DNA from 2 places in the Kitasatospora sp. NPDC092948 genome. Region 2 is predicted to be linked to the other one. Evidence: riboswitches for the same ligand, from Rfam matches in the RefSeq annotation. Region 2 holds a riboswitch; the other holds the start of a gene.
What was found. Region 2 has a riboswitch for cobalamin ahead of ACIQF6_RS23935 (prenyltransferase/squalene oxidase repeat-containing protein). Riboswitches for the same ligand answer to the same signal wherever they lie in the genome.
Positions count from the first base shown of each region.

Region 1 (7,344 bases), on a different contig from region 2:
GAGACCCGGCGCTCGAAGAAGTTGGTCAGCTCCTGGACGTTCTGCAGCTCCATGAACCCGAACGGGTTGGTGGAGCCGTAGCGGATCGGCAGGCCGAGCCGGGCCAGGCGCTGGTCGGCGACGGCCTCCAGGTACTGGCGCATCGACTCGGTGTTCATGCCGGGCAGGCCCTCGCCGCACAGGTCGCGGGCGAACTGGAGCTCGGCCTCGACGGCCTCCTCCAGCATCTCGGTGACCTGCTGGGCCATCTTGTCGTCGAAGAGGTCGGGCTCCTCCTCGCGGACGGTGTCGACCACCGAGAACGCGAAGTCCATGTGCATCGACTCGTCGCGGAACACCCAGTTGGTGCCGGTCGCCAGGCCGTGCAGCAGGCCGCGGCTGCGGAACCAGTACACGTAGGCGAACGCGCCGTAGAAGAACAGGCCCTCGACGCACGCCGCGAAGCAGATCAGGTTCAGCAGGAAGGCCCGCCGGTCCTCCTTGCTCTGCAGCGAGTCGATGTGGTCGACCGCGTTCATGTACTTGAAGCAGAACTGCGCCTTCTGCGCGATGGAGGGGATGTTCTCCACCGCGGCGAAGGCCGCGTTGCGGTCCTCCGGGTCGGGCAGGTAGGTGTCCAGCAGCGTCAAGTAGAACTGGACGTGCACGGCCTCCTCGAACAGCTGCCGCGACAGGTAGAGCCGCGCCTCCGGCGAGTTGATGTGCTTGTAGAGGCTCAGCACCACGTTGTTCGACACGATCGAGTCACCGGTGGCGAAGAACGCGACCAGCCGGCCGATCATGTGCCGCTCGCCCTCGGAGAGCTTGGCGAGGTCGGCGACGTCGGAGTGCAGGTCCACCTCCTCGACCGTCCAGGTGTTCTTGATCGCGTCCCGGTACCGGTCGTAGAACGACGGGTAGCGCATCGGACGCAGGGTCAGCTCGAAGCCCGGGTCGAGCAGCATCTTCTTCTGGTCTTCGGAGCTCATTACTGGCATGCCTCGCAGGACTCGGGGTTCTCCAGGGAGCAGGCGATGGCGTCCTGCTCGGCCTGGCTGAGGGTCGGGGTCTGCACCGGCACGGGCGCGGCGGTGCGGGCGGCGCCCGACGCGGCCTGGGCGATCCGGGTCGCGGGACGGGAGCGCAGGTAGTAGGTGGTCTTCAGACCGACCTTCCAGGCGTACGCGTACATCGAGGAGAGCTTGCCGATGGTCGGCGCCGCCATGAACAGGTTCAGCGACTGGCTCTGGTCGATGTACGGCTGCCGGGCGGCGGCCAGGTCGATCAGCGCGCGCTGCGGCAGCTCCCACGCGGTGCGGTACAGCGAACGGACGTTCTCCGGCAGCCACTTGAAGTCCTGCACGGAGCCGTTGGCCTCGCGCAGCTCGTCCCGGGTCTGCTGGTCCCAGACGCCGAGCTCCTTCAGCTCGCGCACCAGGTACGGGTTGACCTGGAGGAACTCGCCGGACAGCGTCTCGCGCTTGAACAGGTTGGACACCTGCGGCTCGATGCACTCGTAGACGCCGGCGATGGACGCGATGGTCGCGGTCGGGGCGATCGCCAGCAGCAGCGAGTTGCGCAGGCCGGTGACGGCGATCCGGGCGCGCAGCGCCTCCCAGCGCGCGGTCCACTGCGGGGTCGCGCTGCCGAAGTGGTCGACGTGCAGCTGGCCGCGGGCGGCGCGGGTCTCGCCGTACGCCTCGTGGCGGCCGAACTGCTCGGCCAGGTCGGCGGAGCGCTCGTACGCGGTGAGCATGATGCGCTCGGAGATCAGGGTGGAGAGCGTCTTCGCCTCGGCGGAGTCGAAGTCCAGCCGCAGCTTGAAGAAGACGTCCTGCAGGCCCATCACGCCCAGGCCGACCGGGCGCCAGCGGGAGTTGGAGGTGCCGGCCTCGGTGGTCGGGTAGAAGTTGATGTCGATCACGCGGTCGAGGAAGGTCACCGCGGTGCGCACGGTGGCGTCCAGGCGGTCCCAGTCCATCGCGTTGATCAGGTCGTCGGCCGAGGCGCCCGGGGCGACGTGCGCGCCCAGGTTGACCGAGCCCAGGTTGCAGACCGCGGTCTCGGAGTCGTCGGTGACCTCCAGGATCTCGGTGCACAGGTTGGAGGAGTGCACCGTGCGGCCCGGCAGCGCGGTCTGGTTGGCGGCCCGGTTGGAGGCGTCCTTGAAGGTCATCCAGCCGTTGCCGGTCTGCGCCAGGGTGCGCATCATCCGGGCGTACAGGGTCTGCGCGGGGATGGTGCGGACGGCCTTGCCGGCCTGCTCGGCCTTGCGGTAGGCCTCGTCGAACTCCTCGCCCCACAGGTCGACCAGCTCGGGCACGTCCGCCGGGGAGAACAGCGACCAGTCCTGGTCGGCGTTCACGCGGCGCATGAACTCGTCCGGGATCCAGTGCGCCAGGTTCAGGTTGTGGGTGCGCCGGGCCTCTTCGCCGGTGTTGTCGCGGAGCTCCAGGAACTCCTCGATGTCGGCGTGCCAGGTCTCCAGGTACACGCAGGCCGCGCCCTTGCGCCGGCCACCCTGGTTGACCGCCGCCACGGAGGAGTCCAGGGTGCGCAGGAACGGGACGATGCCGTTCGACTTGCCGTTGGTGCCGCGGATCAGCGAGCCGCGGGAGCGGATCCGGGAGTAAGACAGGCCGATGCCGCCGGCGTGCTTGGACAGCCGGGCGATCTGCGCGTACCGGTTGTAGATCGAGTCCAGGTTGTCCAGCGGCGAGTCCAGCAGGTAGCAGGAGGACATCTGCGGGTGCCGGGTGCCGGAGTTGAACAGCGTCGGGGAGCTGGTCAGGTACTCCAGGCGGCTCATCAGCTTGTACAGCTCGGCCACCTCCAGCACCGACTGCTCGGAGGCACCGACCGCCAGGCCCGCCGCCACACGCAGCAGGAAGTGCTGCGGGGTCTCGACCACCTTGCGGGTGATCGGGTGGCGCAGCAGGTAGCGGGACTGCACGGTGCGCAGGCCGAAGTACTCGAAGCGGTCGTCGCCGGAGGCGTCGATCAGCGAGTCGAACAGGTCGGCGTGCGCGGCGACGAACTCGGCGGTGGTGTCGCCGATCAGGCCCTCGGCGTGGCCGACGGCGATCGAGGCGGAGAACGAGGCGACGCCCTGGGAGGCGGCCTCGTCGGCGATCTCCATCGCCAGCAGGCGGGCGGCCAGCTTCGAGTACTGCGGGTCCTCGGCGATCATCGACGCGGCGGCCTCCACGGCCAGCCCGCGCAGCTCGGCGAAGTCCGAACCGGCGTGGCGGCCGCGCAGCGCGGCGGCGGCGACGTGGCCGGGGTCCACCTGGGGGAGGTCGGTGCTGCGGTCGGTGAGCAGCCGAAGCAGCGCCGCACCGGGGTCGGTGAAGGCGTCGGCGGATCCCTGGGACGGCAGGGTGACTGAGGCGGCGACGGTCAAGGCGCACTCTCTCCTGTGGCGGCGACGGACGTAATTCGAGGTGTCCGGCAGCACGCAGGCGGCAGGGGAGGACGGCACGCCGAAAACGCTCGAACGGCGCGCGAAAGACCCACCCCCGGCCCGCCCGCGAGGCCGGACGGCAAAGCAGTGCTGCATGGCGTCTGCGGGGATGCCGTGTCGCACACCGTCAGCAGGTCCTCGGACTGCGCGGGCGTCGCTACAGCCCGCTCACCGTTGCGGGGCAGTCCCGGATTCGCACCGGGTTCCCCTGCTTCGACAGCGAGGTCGAGCATACATGTTGTGGCGGCTGGAGCTGGCGGCACCAGATGTAGTAGCGCGTGTCGCGTCGTGGTGCCGCGCGTAGACAACGGAAACCGCGCCCGAGGGGCCTCAGAACCGCATCGTGTAGACCATCAGGTTCATGCCGGGGGCCGCCTCCCAGTCCCGTTCGGGGGTGCGGAGGAAGCCCAGAGCATCGTAGATCCGGTGCGCCGCGGTCATCGTCGGCCGGGTCGAGAACGCCATTCCGGCCAGTCCGAGTTCCCGGCTGCGATCGATCGCCGCGGACACCAGCAGCCGGCCGATGCCGCGCCCGCGGGCCGCCGCGGCGACCGCCAGCATCCGGATCTCGCCCTCGTGCGGCAGCGCGATGTCCGCCCACTCGGTGCCGCCCGCGGCGAAGGTCACACAGCCGAGCACCGGCCCGTCCGCGCCGTCGACGGCGACCAGCAGCTCGGCCTCCCGGTTGCGCCGTGCGGCGTCTCTCAGGAGCCCGACGTAGCCCGAGCCGGGATCGGTGAAGCCGTCGCCGACGAAGGCTTCGATGCTGACCTCCCCGGCTCCGGCGAGGTCGTGGTCGAGGGCGCGGCGGACGATCGGGGAGTGCATCCGGACAGTGTGCCGGACCGGGCGCGGCGCGGATCGGCCAGGTCCGGGTCGAACGGGTATCCGGTCGGCCGGTGCACGTTGTCGCGGCCGGTCCGGCCGTTGCGGTCCAGGTCGCGGCCGACCAGAACGCCGAGGAGTCCGAAGCTGCCGATGAGGCCCAGCAGGGCGAGCGCGGAGGTCATGGCTCCACTCTCCGCGCCGCCGCGCCCCGCCACGAGTGGCAGAAATGCAGCATTGCCTCGAAATCCTGCCACTGCCATGCTGGACCGATGCTGAAGAACGTCGCGGTCATCGTGCTGGAGGAGATCCACCCGTTCGAGCTGGGCGTGGCCTGCGAGGTGTTCGGCCTCGACCGCGGCGCCGCCGGCCTGCCGGTGTACGAGTTCGGCCTGGTCGGCGACCGGCCCGGCCCGATGCGCACGCACTCCGGCTTCGACATCCACGTCCCGTACGGCCCGGAGCGGATCGCCGAGGCGGACCTGGTGATCGCCACCGCCACCGGCATCCGCGCGCAGTACCCCGAGGCGCTGTGCGAGGCGCTGCGGGCCGCCCACGCCCGCGGCGCGTACACGCTGTCGATCTGCTCCGGCAGCTTCCTGCTCGGCGCCGCGGGCCTGCTCGACGGCCGCCGCAGCACCACCCACTGGCAGTACGCCGACGTGATGGCCGAGCGCTTCCCGCTGACCACCGTCGAACCCGACGTGCTGTACGTGGACGACGACCCGGTGATCACCTCGGCCGGCACCGCCGCCGGCATCGACGCCTGCCTGCACCTGGTGCGCAAGGTGCAGGGCGCCGAGGTGGCCCGGGCGATCGCCCGCCGGATGGTGGTCGCCCCGCACCGCGACGGCGGGCAGGCCCAGTTCATCAACCGCCCGCTGCCCGAGGGCGACGGCGACTCGCTGGCCGGCACGCTGGAGTGGATGCGCCGCCACCTCGACCGGGAGACCAGCGTGGACGAGCTCGCCCGGCAGGCCCACATGTCCCCGCGCACCTTCGCCCGGCGCTTCCAGCAGGAGACCGGCACCACCCCGCACCGCTGGCTGACCGGCCAGCGGGTGCTGTTCGCGCAGCGCCTGCTGGAGTCCACCGACGAGAGCGTGGACGCGGTCGCCGCCCGCTGCGGCTTCGGCAACGCCGCCACCCTGCGGCACCACTTCGGCCGCCGCCTCGGCACCACCCCGCAGGCCTACCGGCGGGCCTTCGGCGGCCCCGGCGGCCCGGCCGGGACGGCCCGCCTCAGGAGCGCCTGACGGGCGCTCAGGACAGGTGCGCGGTCTGGTTCCAGCCGGACGGCCGCAGCCCGCCCTCGCGGGCCCGCCACACGCTGGTCGAGCAGTTGGCGACCGGCGGCAGCGCCAGCAGCTCCTCCTCGCCGAGCCGGTCCAGCACATGACGCAGCATCAGCACCGTGCAGTCGTGCGCGACCAGCAGCACCGGCCGGCCCGCCTCCTCCTCGCCCAGGTCGCGCAGCAGGCCGCGCACCCGCAGCGCCACGTCCAGCCAGGACTCGCCGCCGGGCGGCCGGTAGTACAGCTCGCCCATCCGCCGGCGGCGCTCCGCCTCGGCGGGGTGGTCGCGTTCGATGGCGGCCTTGGTGAGCATCTCCAGCACGCCCAGTTCGCGGTCGCGCAGCCGCTCGTCGTAGCGGACCGGCAGGCCGACCGGGACGGCGCCCAGCCCGGAGGCCTGGGCGAGGGCGATTCTCGCGGTCTCCGCGGTGCGCACGTACGGGGAGCACCACACCGAACGGGGCCGGTCGGCGGGCGGCAGGGCGGCCCACCAGCGGCCCAGGTCGACGGCCTGGGCCTGGCCGCGCATGGAGAGCGGGATGTCGGCGTCCCGGCAGGTGATCGGGACGGTCAGGGCGCCGGTGGCGTCCGCGTGCCGGAACTCCACGTTGGCCGTGGACTCGCCGTGCCGGGTGGCGATCAGGACCGACGGCAGCCGCCGTCCGCCGTCGGTGTGGGTGCGGTGGCCGTTGCGTACCGCGGTGAGGTCGGTCATTGGCGGTGGCTCCCCGTTGTCGGTGCTGCTTCGGTGGTGCTCGTCTCTCCCGGTCTCTCCCGAAAAGCGCTGTCATAACAGATGATCGCGCCGTCACCCCAGTGTCGATCGAGGCAACGGCGCGACCCAAGGGCGCATACGGGGGCTGGTTGCGCCCCCGCACGCGTCAGTGCGCCAGCGTGGGCTGCGGAGCCTTCTCCACCGCCTCGTCGCCGGCCTCCGCGGTGTAGTCGGCCTTCGACGTCTCGTCGGCCCCCTCCGGGGCCTTCAGGGCCCGCAGCACCAGCGTCAGCACCACCGCGACGAGCAGGTTCAGCACGAACCCGGTCAGACCGATGTAGCCGATCTCCCCGAGCACCGGGATCTTCGCGGCCGACCCGCCGAAGTGCCTGGTGGCCGGCGACGCGATCCCGTACGCCTTCCAGGTGCCGTAGACCATGCCGACCGCCCAGCCGGCCAGCAGCGCCCAGCGGTGGAACCAGCGGGTGAACAGGCCCGCCACCATCGCCACCGCGGTCTGCAGGATCCACACGCCGCCCAGCAGCTGCATGTTGATCGCCGCCTGCTTGTCCATCACCAGCACGAACGCCAGCGCGCCGACCTTCACCAGCAGCGAGGCGATCTTCGCCACCCGGGTCTCGTCGGCCGGCGTCGCGTCCGGCTTCAGGAACTCCTTGTAGACGTTGCGGGTGAACAGGTTCGCCGCCGCGATCGACATGATCGCGGCCGGCACCAGCGCACCCACCCCGATCGCCGCGAACGCCACGCCGGCGAACCAGCTCGGGAACATGTCCGCGAACAGCTGCGGAACGGCCAGCTGGGCGTTGAAGTGCGGGTCGCCCTTGCTCACCCCGGCGGCGATCGCCATGAAGCCCAGCAGCGCCAGCAGGCCCAGCATCAGCGAGTACGTCGGCAGGATCGCCATGTTGCGGCGCACCGTGTTCCGGGACTTCGCCGCCAGCACGCCCGTCACCGAGTGCGGGTACATGAACAGCGCCAGCGCCGACCCGAACGCCAGCGTCGCGTACGACCACTGCGCCTTCGGCCCGAGGATCAGCGAGCCCGCC
Region 1 is NZ_JBIVPU010000003.1:565,152-572,495, forward strand. It holds gene ACIQF6_RS12085 (ribonucleotide-diphosphate reductase subunit beta) at 1-968, opposite strand, end outside; gene ACIQF6_RS12090 (ribonucleoside-diphosphate reductase subunit alpha) at 968-3,382, opposite strand; cobalamin riboswitch at 3,554-3,692, opposite strand; gene ACIQF6_RS12095 (GNAT family N-acetyltransferase) at 3,773-4,270, opposite strand; gene ACIQF6_RS12100 (helix-turn-helix domain-containing protein) at 4,540-5,523, shown strand; gene ACIQF6_RS12105 (histidine phosphatase family protein) at 5,531-6,277, opposite strand; gene mctP (monocarboxylate uptake permease MctP) at 6,444-7,344, opposite strand, start outside.
Region 1: linked by a shared signal. The riboswitch ahead of ACIQF6_RS12090 (ribonucleoside-diphosphate reductase subunit alpha) and the one ahead of ACIQF6_RS23935 (prenyltransferase/squalene oxidase repeat-containing protein) in region 2 are both predicted to bind cobalamin.

Region 2 (7,344 bases):
GCGCCGGCGTCGACGTACGCCTTGGCCCGGTCGATCGCCGCGTCCAGTCCTTCGACGGTGCGGGCGTCGGTGCGGGCCATCAGCAGGAAGTCCGGGTCGCGGCGGGCGTCGACGGCGGCGCGCAGCCGCCGGGTCATCTCGTCGCGGGGGACGACGCCCTTGCCGTCGAGGTGGCCGCAGCGCTTGGGGTTGATCTGGTCCTCCAGGTGCAGACCGGCCAGGCCCGCGTCCTCCAGCAACTGGACGGTCCGGGCCGCGTTCATCGGCTCGCCGAAGCCGGTGTCGGCGTCGATCAGCACCGGCAGGTCGGTGACCCGGGTGGTCTGCTGGGCGCGGGCGGCGATCTCGGTGACGGTGGTGAGGCCGATGTCGGGCAGGCCGAGGTCGGCGGCGAGGACCGCGCCGGACAGGTAGGCCGCCTCGAAACCGGTGTCCTGGATCAGGCGGGCGGAGAGCGGGTTGATCGCCCCCGGCATGGCCAACAGCCTTCCGGTGGCCAGGCGTTCGCGCAGGGCTCGGCGGCGCTGGGCGGGTGTGGTGCGGGTGTGCAGCATCAGAACAGGCCCTTCGGGAGGGTGGCGTCGAAGGCGCGCACCGCTTCGGTGTCGACGGCCGGGAACAGTTCGCCGAGGTCGCCGGCCCCGAGCTCGGGGAGGCCGGCCGCGGCGGCGAGGAAGCGGTCCTGGTCGGCCGGGGCGACGACGCCCTCGGCGAGGGTGCGGAACTTGCCCTCGTACGCGGGCCGGTCGAAGGGCCGGGCGCCGGCCGGATGGGCGTCGGCCACGCCCAGCTCGTCCTCGACCACGGAGCCGTCGTCCAGCGTGATCACGACGCGGCCGCCGAAGGCCCGGCGCTCCGGGTCGGGGTCGTGGTAGCGACGGGTCCACTCGGGATCCTCGACCGTGGTGATCTTCCGCCACAGCGCGACGGTCTCCGGACGGGCGGCCCGTTCGGGGGCGTAGGAGCGCTCGTGGTGCCAGCCGCCGTCCTCCAGGGCGACGGCCAGGATGTACGGGATGGAGTGGTCGAGCGTCTCGCGGCTCGCGGCGGGGTCGTACTTCTGCGGGTCGTTCGCGCCGGAGCCGATCACGTGGTGGGTGTGGTGGCTGGTGTGCAGGACGACCGAGCGCACCTTCTCCAGCGGGCCGGTCTTCTCGCGCAGGCGCCGGGCCAGATCAATGATCGCCTGGGCCTGGTACTCGGCGGAGTACTCCTTGGTGTAGGTGTCCAGGATCGCGCGGCGCGGCTCGCCCGGCTCCGGCAGCAGCACGCCGTAGTCGGCGGACGGGCCGTCGAGCAGCCAGGCCAGGAAACCGTCCTCGCCCTCGTAGATCGGCGACGGCGAGCTCTCGCCGCGCATCGCCCGGTCCACCGCTTCGATCGCGGCCTTCCCCGCGAAGGCGGGGGCGAACGCCTTCCAACTGGAGATCTCGCCCTTCCGGGACTGCCGGGTGGCGGTGGTGGTGTGCACCGCCTGCTGGACGGCCTGGTAGGTGACCTCCGTCGGCAGCCGCAGCAGCGCCCCGAGGCCGCAGGCGGTGGCCGCGCTCAGGTGGGCGACGTGGTCGATGCGGTGCGCGTGCAGGCAGATTCCCTTGACCAGGGCGACGTGCACCTCGTACGCGGTGACGACGGCCCGCAGCAGGTCCGCGCCGCTGCGGCCGGTGTGCTGGGCGACGGCCAGCAGCGGCGGGATGTTGTCGCCGGGGTGCGAGTAGTCGGCGGCCAGGTAGGTGTCGTGGAAGTCGAGCTCGCGCACGGCGGTGCCGTTGGCCCAGGCCGCCCACTCGGGGGAGACCCGGGCGCCGCTGCCGAACACCGAGGCGCCCGGGAGCACGGCCCGGTGGGCGGTGGCCTGGGCGCGGGCGACGGCGACGGGGCGGCGCAGCAGCGAGGCGACGGCCACCGACGCGTTGTCGATCACCCGGTTGACGGCCATGCTCACGCAGGCGGCCTCCAGTTCCTCGGTGGCGGTGGCCACCGAGGCGAGCTTCCAGGCGAGTTGGTCCTCGCGGGGGAGGCGGTCGGCGCTGGGGTGGACACGGACGCGGTGCTCGATCACGGGACTCCTCGTGGGCGTCGGCGGCTGGGGTTCGCATGATCGAGACTGCCGGTCGTCCCGGCCGTGGTCCAGCAGGCCAATCTGCGGAATCCGTACACGTCGGGGCTGCGAACCTGCGAATCCGGCGAAGAACCGGACGGGTCCCGGCGAGGACCGGTCGGGGAAGGAGGGCGCCCACCCCGGCGGTGCGGCGCACTCGCGTGGGTCGAGAACCGGTGGAAGCCCAAGTCGAGGCCTTGACCCGGTGTTTCAGGCCTCGCCATGATGGGCCGTCATATTTTCTGACTCCGCTGTTGGGGGAAGACCGGTCCGAATCCGGCGCTGACCCGCAACGGTAGGCCGTCGGCGACTGCCGACGGCGAGCCCGAACACCCGGCGGCGGAGGTGTGTGTCCACTCCTCCCGTCGTGGTCTGCGGGCCGGAGCTCCGAGGGCTGCGCGGCTGCGCGTCAGCTCCCTCCGGGCCCCGCGCGCCGGCCCGGAAAGGCTCACCGTGCCCGTGCTCCGCCGCTCCCTGGGTCTGCTCGCGACACCGGCGCTCGCGCTCGCGGCAACGCTCCCCGCAGCCGCCCCCGCCCAGGCGGCCCCCGCCGCCACCGCCACCGCTGCCACCACCGCCACCGTCCGTCCGGACGCGGCCGCCGCGGGCTGGCTGGCCCGCCAACTCGTCGACGGCGACCACTTCGAGACCGTCTTCGACGGCACCGCCTACCCCGACCAGGGGCTGACCGTCGACGCCGTGCTGGCGTTCGCCGCGTCCCACGGCTCCGACCGGGCCGCCGCGCGCGCCACCGCCTGGCTCGCCCGCCCGGAGAACACCGCCGGCTACCTGGGCGACGGCACCACCGAGGCCTACGCCGGGGCCACCGCCAAGCTGCTGCTCGCTGCCGAGGTCCGCGGCGAGAACCCGGCCGCGTTCGGCGGCGTCGACCTCCCGGCGCGCCTGCGTTCCCTGCAGACGCCGAGCGGCCGCTTCTCCGACCGCTCCCAGTGGGGCGACTACAGCAACTCCTTCGGCCAGTCCCTGGCCGTCATCGCCCTCGTCCGCACGCCCGCCGGAGCTCCGGCCGCCGCCGTCGACTTCCTGGCCGGCAGCCAGTGCGCGGACGGCGGGTTCCCGGTCTCCTTCGACCAGGGCGCCTGCACCGCCGACCCGGACGCCACCGCGTTCGCCGTCCAGGCACTCAAGGCGACCGGCCGCGACGCGAAGGCCGCGGCGGGCCTGAACTGGCTGACGGCCCACCAGAACGCCGACGGCGGGTTCGCTGCGGCCGGGGCGGCCTCCTCCAATGCCAACAGCACCGGACTGGCCACCGAGAGCCTGCTGGCCGCCGGCCGCCTCGGGGCCGGACTCAAGGGCTGGAGCGCCCTGGTCAAGCTCCAGCAGGGCTGCGCCGCGGACCCGGCCGTCCGGGGCGCGGTCGCCTACGACGCCACGGGTTTCGACCCGGGCAACGCCGCCCGAGCCACCGCCCAGGCCGTCCTCGGCCTGAGCGGCACTCCACTGGTCTCGCTCTCCGCCCACGGGGCCCGTTCCTCGGCGCCGGTCCTCGCGTGCCCCGCCGCCGCCCACTGACGCCCCGACAAGGAGCCCCCGCATGAGCGACACCCTCGCCCCCGCCCGCCAGGCCCGCCGCGTCCTCGGCTCGATCGCCGCCGCGACGGCGCTGACCGCCGCCCTGCTCGGCGTCTCCGCCGCCCGGGCCCCGCAGGCGCAGGCGGCAGCCTGCTCCGGCACCACCGGCGTCACCGTCGTGGTCGACTTCACCGCCCTCGGCGGCGGCATCCAGACCGGCTGCGCCCTCGGCGACCCCGCCAGCGGCCTCGCCGCCCTCACCGGCGCCGGGTTCTCGTACGCGTTCCACCCGCGCTACCCCGGGTTCGTCTGCACGATCAACAGCCTGCCGACGACCTGCACCAACCCCACCGGCACCGCGTACTGGTCGTACTGGCACGCCCAGCACGGCGGCGCCTGGACCTACAGCAGCCTCGGCGCCGGAAGCTACGACCCGGCTCCCGGCTCGGTCGAGGGCTGGTCCTTCGGCGCCGGTGCGCAGCCGGGCGTCACCGCGCCCTGACCCGCGGCACGACGGCGCCCCGCCGGTGACCGGCCCTCCGCGACGGAGGCCGTCGGCGCCGGCGGGGCGGTCCGGGGAGTCCGTGGGTGGCGGCGGGGCGGTCCGTCAGGTGCTGCGGTGGGGGTTCGGTTCCCGGGGCGGCGCCGTCGCGGTCGGTGCGTTCCGGGCCGCCGGCTGCCACTCGGTGTGTTCACGGATGATCCGATCATGTGAAGTGATTGTCCGTCATATTGCTTCAGGGGTAACGTCTTTTGCCATGGGGTGGGAGGATCCTTGGCTGGCGCGCATCGAGGACACCCAGGGGCGCGTACACGGTGCCGGGACGATGCTCGACGGCAGGTATGTGCTGACGTGTGCGCATGTGGTCCAGGACGCCGGCGGCGGGGACGAGGCCGGTCGCGAGGTCCGGGTCCGGATCGCCGGACGTCCCGATGTCGTCCATTCGGCGACCGTCGTCAAGAGCTGCTGGGTGCCTCCGCTGCTGGACGAACGCGGGGACGTGGCGGTCCTCGCCCTGGAGTCCGAGGTGCCGGGCGTGCCCCGGGCGAGGATCCGGCGGACCTGGCAGCGCGACGAGATCGTGCGGATCTTCGGCTTTCCGGCGGGCACCAACAACGGCCAGCTGGCCACCGCGAAGCTCGTCTCGTACGACTTCGCGAAGGAACGGATACAGCTCGACGCGGTGCTGGAGCAGCGCGTCGAGCGCGGGTTCAGCGGTGCGGCGGCACTCGCCGCGAGTGGTGAGATCCTCGGCGTGGTCGTGGTTGTCCGGGCGCCGCTCGCCGAGAGCAGCTGGATGGTCTCGGCCCCGACGCTGTACAAGTACGCGAGCGCGGTGCTCGAAGGGCACCTGGCGAGCCGGCCCCCGCAGGTGGCGCCGAGCGACTGGCCGTCGCCGCAGGCTCCGGTGGTCCTGGACGACCCGGTGCAGCTGGCGCTGACCCGGCACCTGGTCGGCTGGCTGGCGTCCGCCGGGCCGGGCGGGGTCTGCGCGATCGGCGGCGGCGGCGCGGTCGCGCTGACGTCCCGCCTGGTCGGCCTCACCATGCCGGGCTACCGCCGGGCCGCCTCCGACGAGACCGTCACCGGCGCCCCGCCCGGCACCGTCCCCCCGCTGGGCGAGGTGGACGCCGCCGTCGACGCGACCGGGCGGACGACGGAGCAGGTCGCCGAGCAGCTCGCGGAGAGCCTGAGCCTGCTGACCGACCGCGTCACCGACGACCTCTTCCACCAGCTGGAGGCGTTGGGCTCGCCGATCGTCGTCGTGGTGAACGCGGTCGACCTGGCCGCCGACCCCGCCGAGCTGTACTACCGGCTGCTCGAACCGATCGCCGCACGGGCGTCGAGCATCGGCGTGCGCCTGCTGCTCGCCTACCGGGGCGACCCGCCGCGGTACGTCCGCAGTGCGGTCGCGGCGAGCCTCGGGCAGCCTGCCGCGCCCGCCGCGCCCGCCACACCGGGCGGACGGCCCGGCGGAGCGGCGGAGTTCGCCCGCCGACTGGAACGGCTCGACCGGCTGGTCGAGGAAGTCGGGGCGGCCGAGCGCGACGCCCGGGTGCGCCGCGACCACGTCGCGCCGCGGATCCTCGGCACCCCGCCGCCGCAGGTCGCCGCCGCGGCCGCGCTCGCGGTCCGTCTGCGGGTGCTGCGGGACATCGGCGCGGCCGACGCCGGATCCACCCGCCAGGAATGGCTGTCGGCGGAACTCGACACCTGTGAGAAGACGGCCGCCCGGTCGCTGGCGCGGGCCCGACGCCTGCACGCCGAGTGCACGGCCCTGCTCGCCCGGCGCAACCGGGCCCGGGGACGACTGGACGCCTACCGCTCGGAAGCCGCCGCGCGCGGCCTGATCGAGGAACTGGGCGAGTCGTACGAGGCGGCCCGGCGGCTGCTCTACAGCGGCGGATGCGACCTGCCGATCGCCGAACTCCGGGTCGAGGAGTACCACCAGGCCGTTCGACGCGAGATCGACAGGAGGCGGGCATGAACCCGTGCAACCGTCCCGGCTGCGGCGGCGAACTCGACGTGACCGGCTACTGCCGGCGCTGCCTGCTCCCGCCACCGGCACCCGCACCGGCGAACCGCGAACGGCCGTCGGCCGCGGAGCCGGCCCCGGCCCGGCCGGCCCCGGTGCGCACCGGCCGCCGGCCGGCACCGCCCGTGCGCCCCGCCGAGCCCGTACAGCCGCCGCGTACGTCCGGCGACGACCCCTGGTGGGGACTCGGCCTCGTCACGCTGCCGACGATCGACGGACCGGAGCCGGGCCGCGCGGTCAGAGCCGCGCCGCAGATCCCCGAGGAGCGCAGGCTCTGCCCCAACCCCACCTGCCGCCGCCCCGTGGGCACCGGTCTCAACGGCCAGCCGAACCTGCTGGAAGGGCGCTGCCCGTACGACGGAACGGCCTACTCGTTCGTGCCGAGACTCGGCCCGGGCGAACTGCTGGCGGACCGCTACCGGGTCGAGGGCTGCATCGGGCACGGCGGCTTCGGCTGGGTGTACCTCGCCCACGACGAGCGCCTGAACAACCGCCCGGTGGCACTCAAAGGCCTGATCGACGCGGCGGACCCTGCCCGGATCGAGGAGGCCGCCGAGGAGAAGCGCTTCCTGATCGAACTCCGGCACGAGGACATCGTCGACATCTACGACTTCGTGACCCACGAGCCGGCGGGCGGCTCCCGGCACGGCTACCACGGCTACCTGGTGATGGAGTACGTGCCCGGCTACTCCCTGGAGCGCCCGGAACTGTTCGGCCGACTGGAGACCGAGCAGGTCATCGGCTACGTGCTGCGCGTGCTCCGGGCGTTCCAGTACCTCCACGACAGCCAGTACCTGTTCTGCGACCTGAAGCCGAGCAACCTGATGGTGTACGGCTCCCGGATCAAACTGATCGACCTCGGCGCGGTGCGCGAGGCCGGGCGGGCCGGCAGCGGGGCGTACTCGCAGGACTACATGGCCCCCGAACTGATGGTCACCGGGCCCACCGTCGCCACCGACCTCCACACAGTGGGCCGGACCCTGGAGTCGCTCGTCGGGTGGTACACCGACGACCCGGACAGCGCCCGCTTCGCCTCGCTGCGTCGGCTCATCGCGCGGGCTACCAACGCCGATCCGCAGCTGCGGTTCGGCTCGGCGGCCGAGATGGCCGGCCAACTGAGCGGCGTGCTGCGCGAGTTGGTCTCCCGCCGGGACGGCGTCCCGTACCCCG
Region 2 is NZ_JBIVPU010000008.1:237,615-244,958, forward strand. It holds gene prpB (methylisocitrate lyase) at 1-554, opposite strand, end outside; gene ACIQF6_RS23930 (MmgE/PrpD family protein) at 554-2,062, opposite strand; cobalamin riboswitch at 2,316-2,457, shown strand; gene ACIQF6_RS23935 (prenyltransferase/squalene oxidase repeat-containing protein) at 2,555-3,637, shown strand; gene ACIQF6_RS23940 (flagellar hook-length control protein FliK) at 3,660-4,139, shown strand; gene ACIQF6_RS23945 (trypsin-like peptidase domain-containing protein) at 4,396-6,126, shown strand; gene ACIQF6_RS23950 (tetratricopeptide repeat protein) at 6,123-7,344, shown strand, end outside.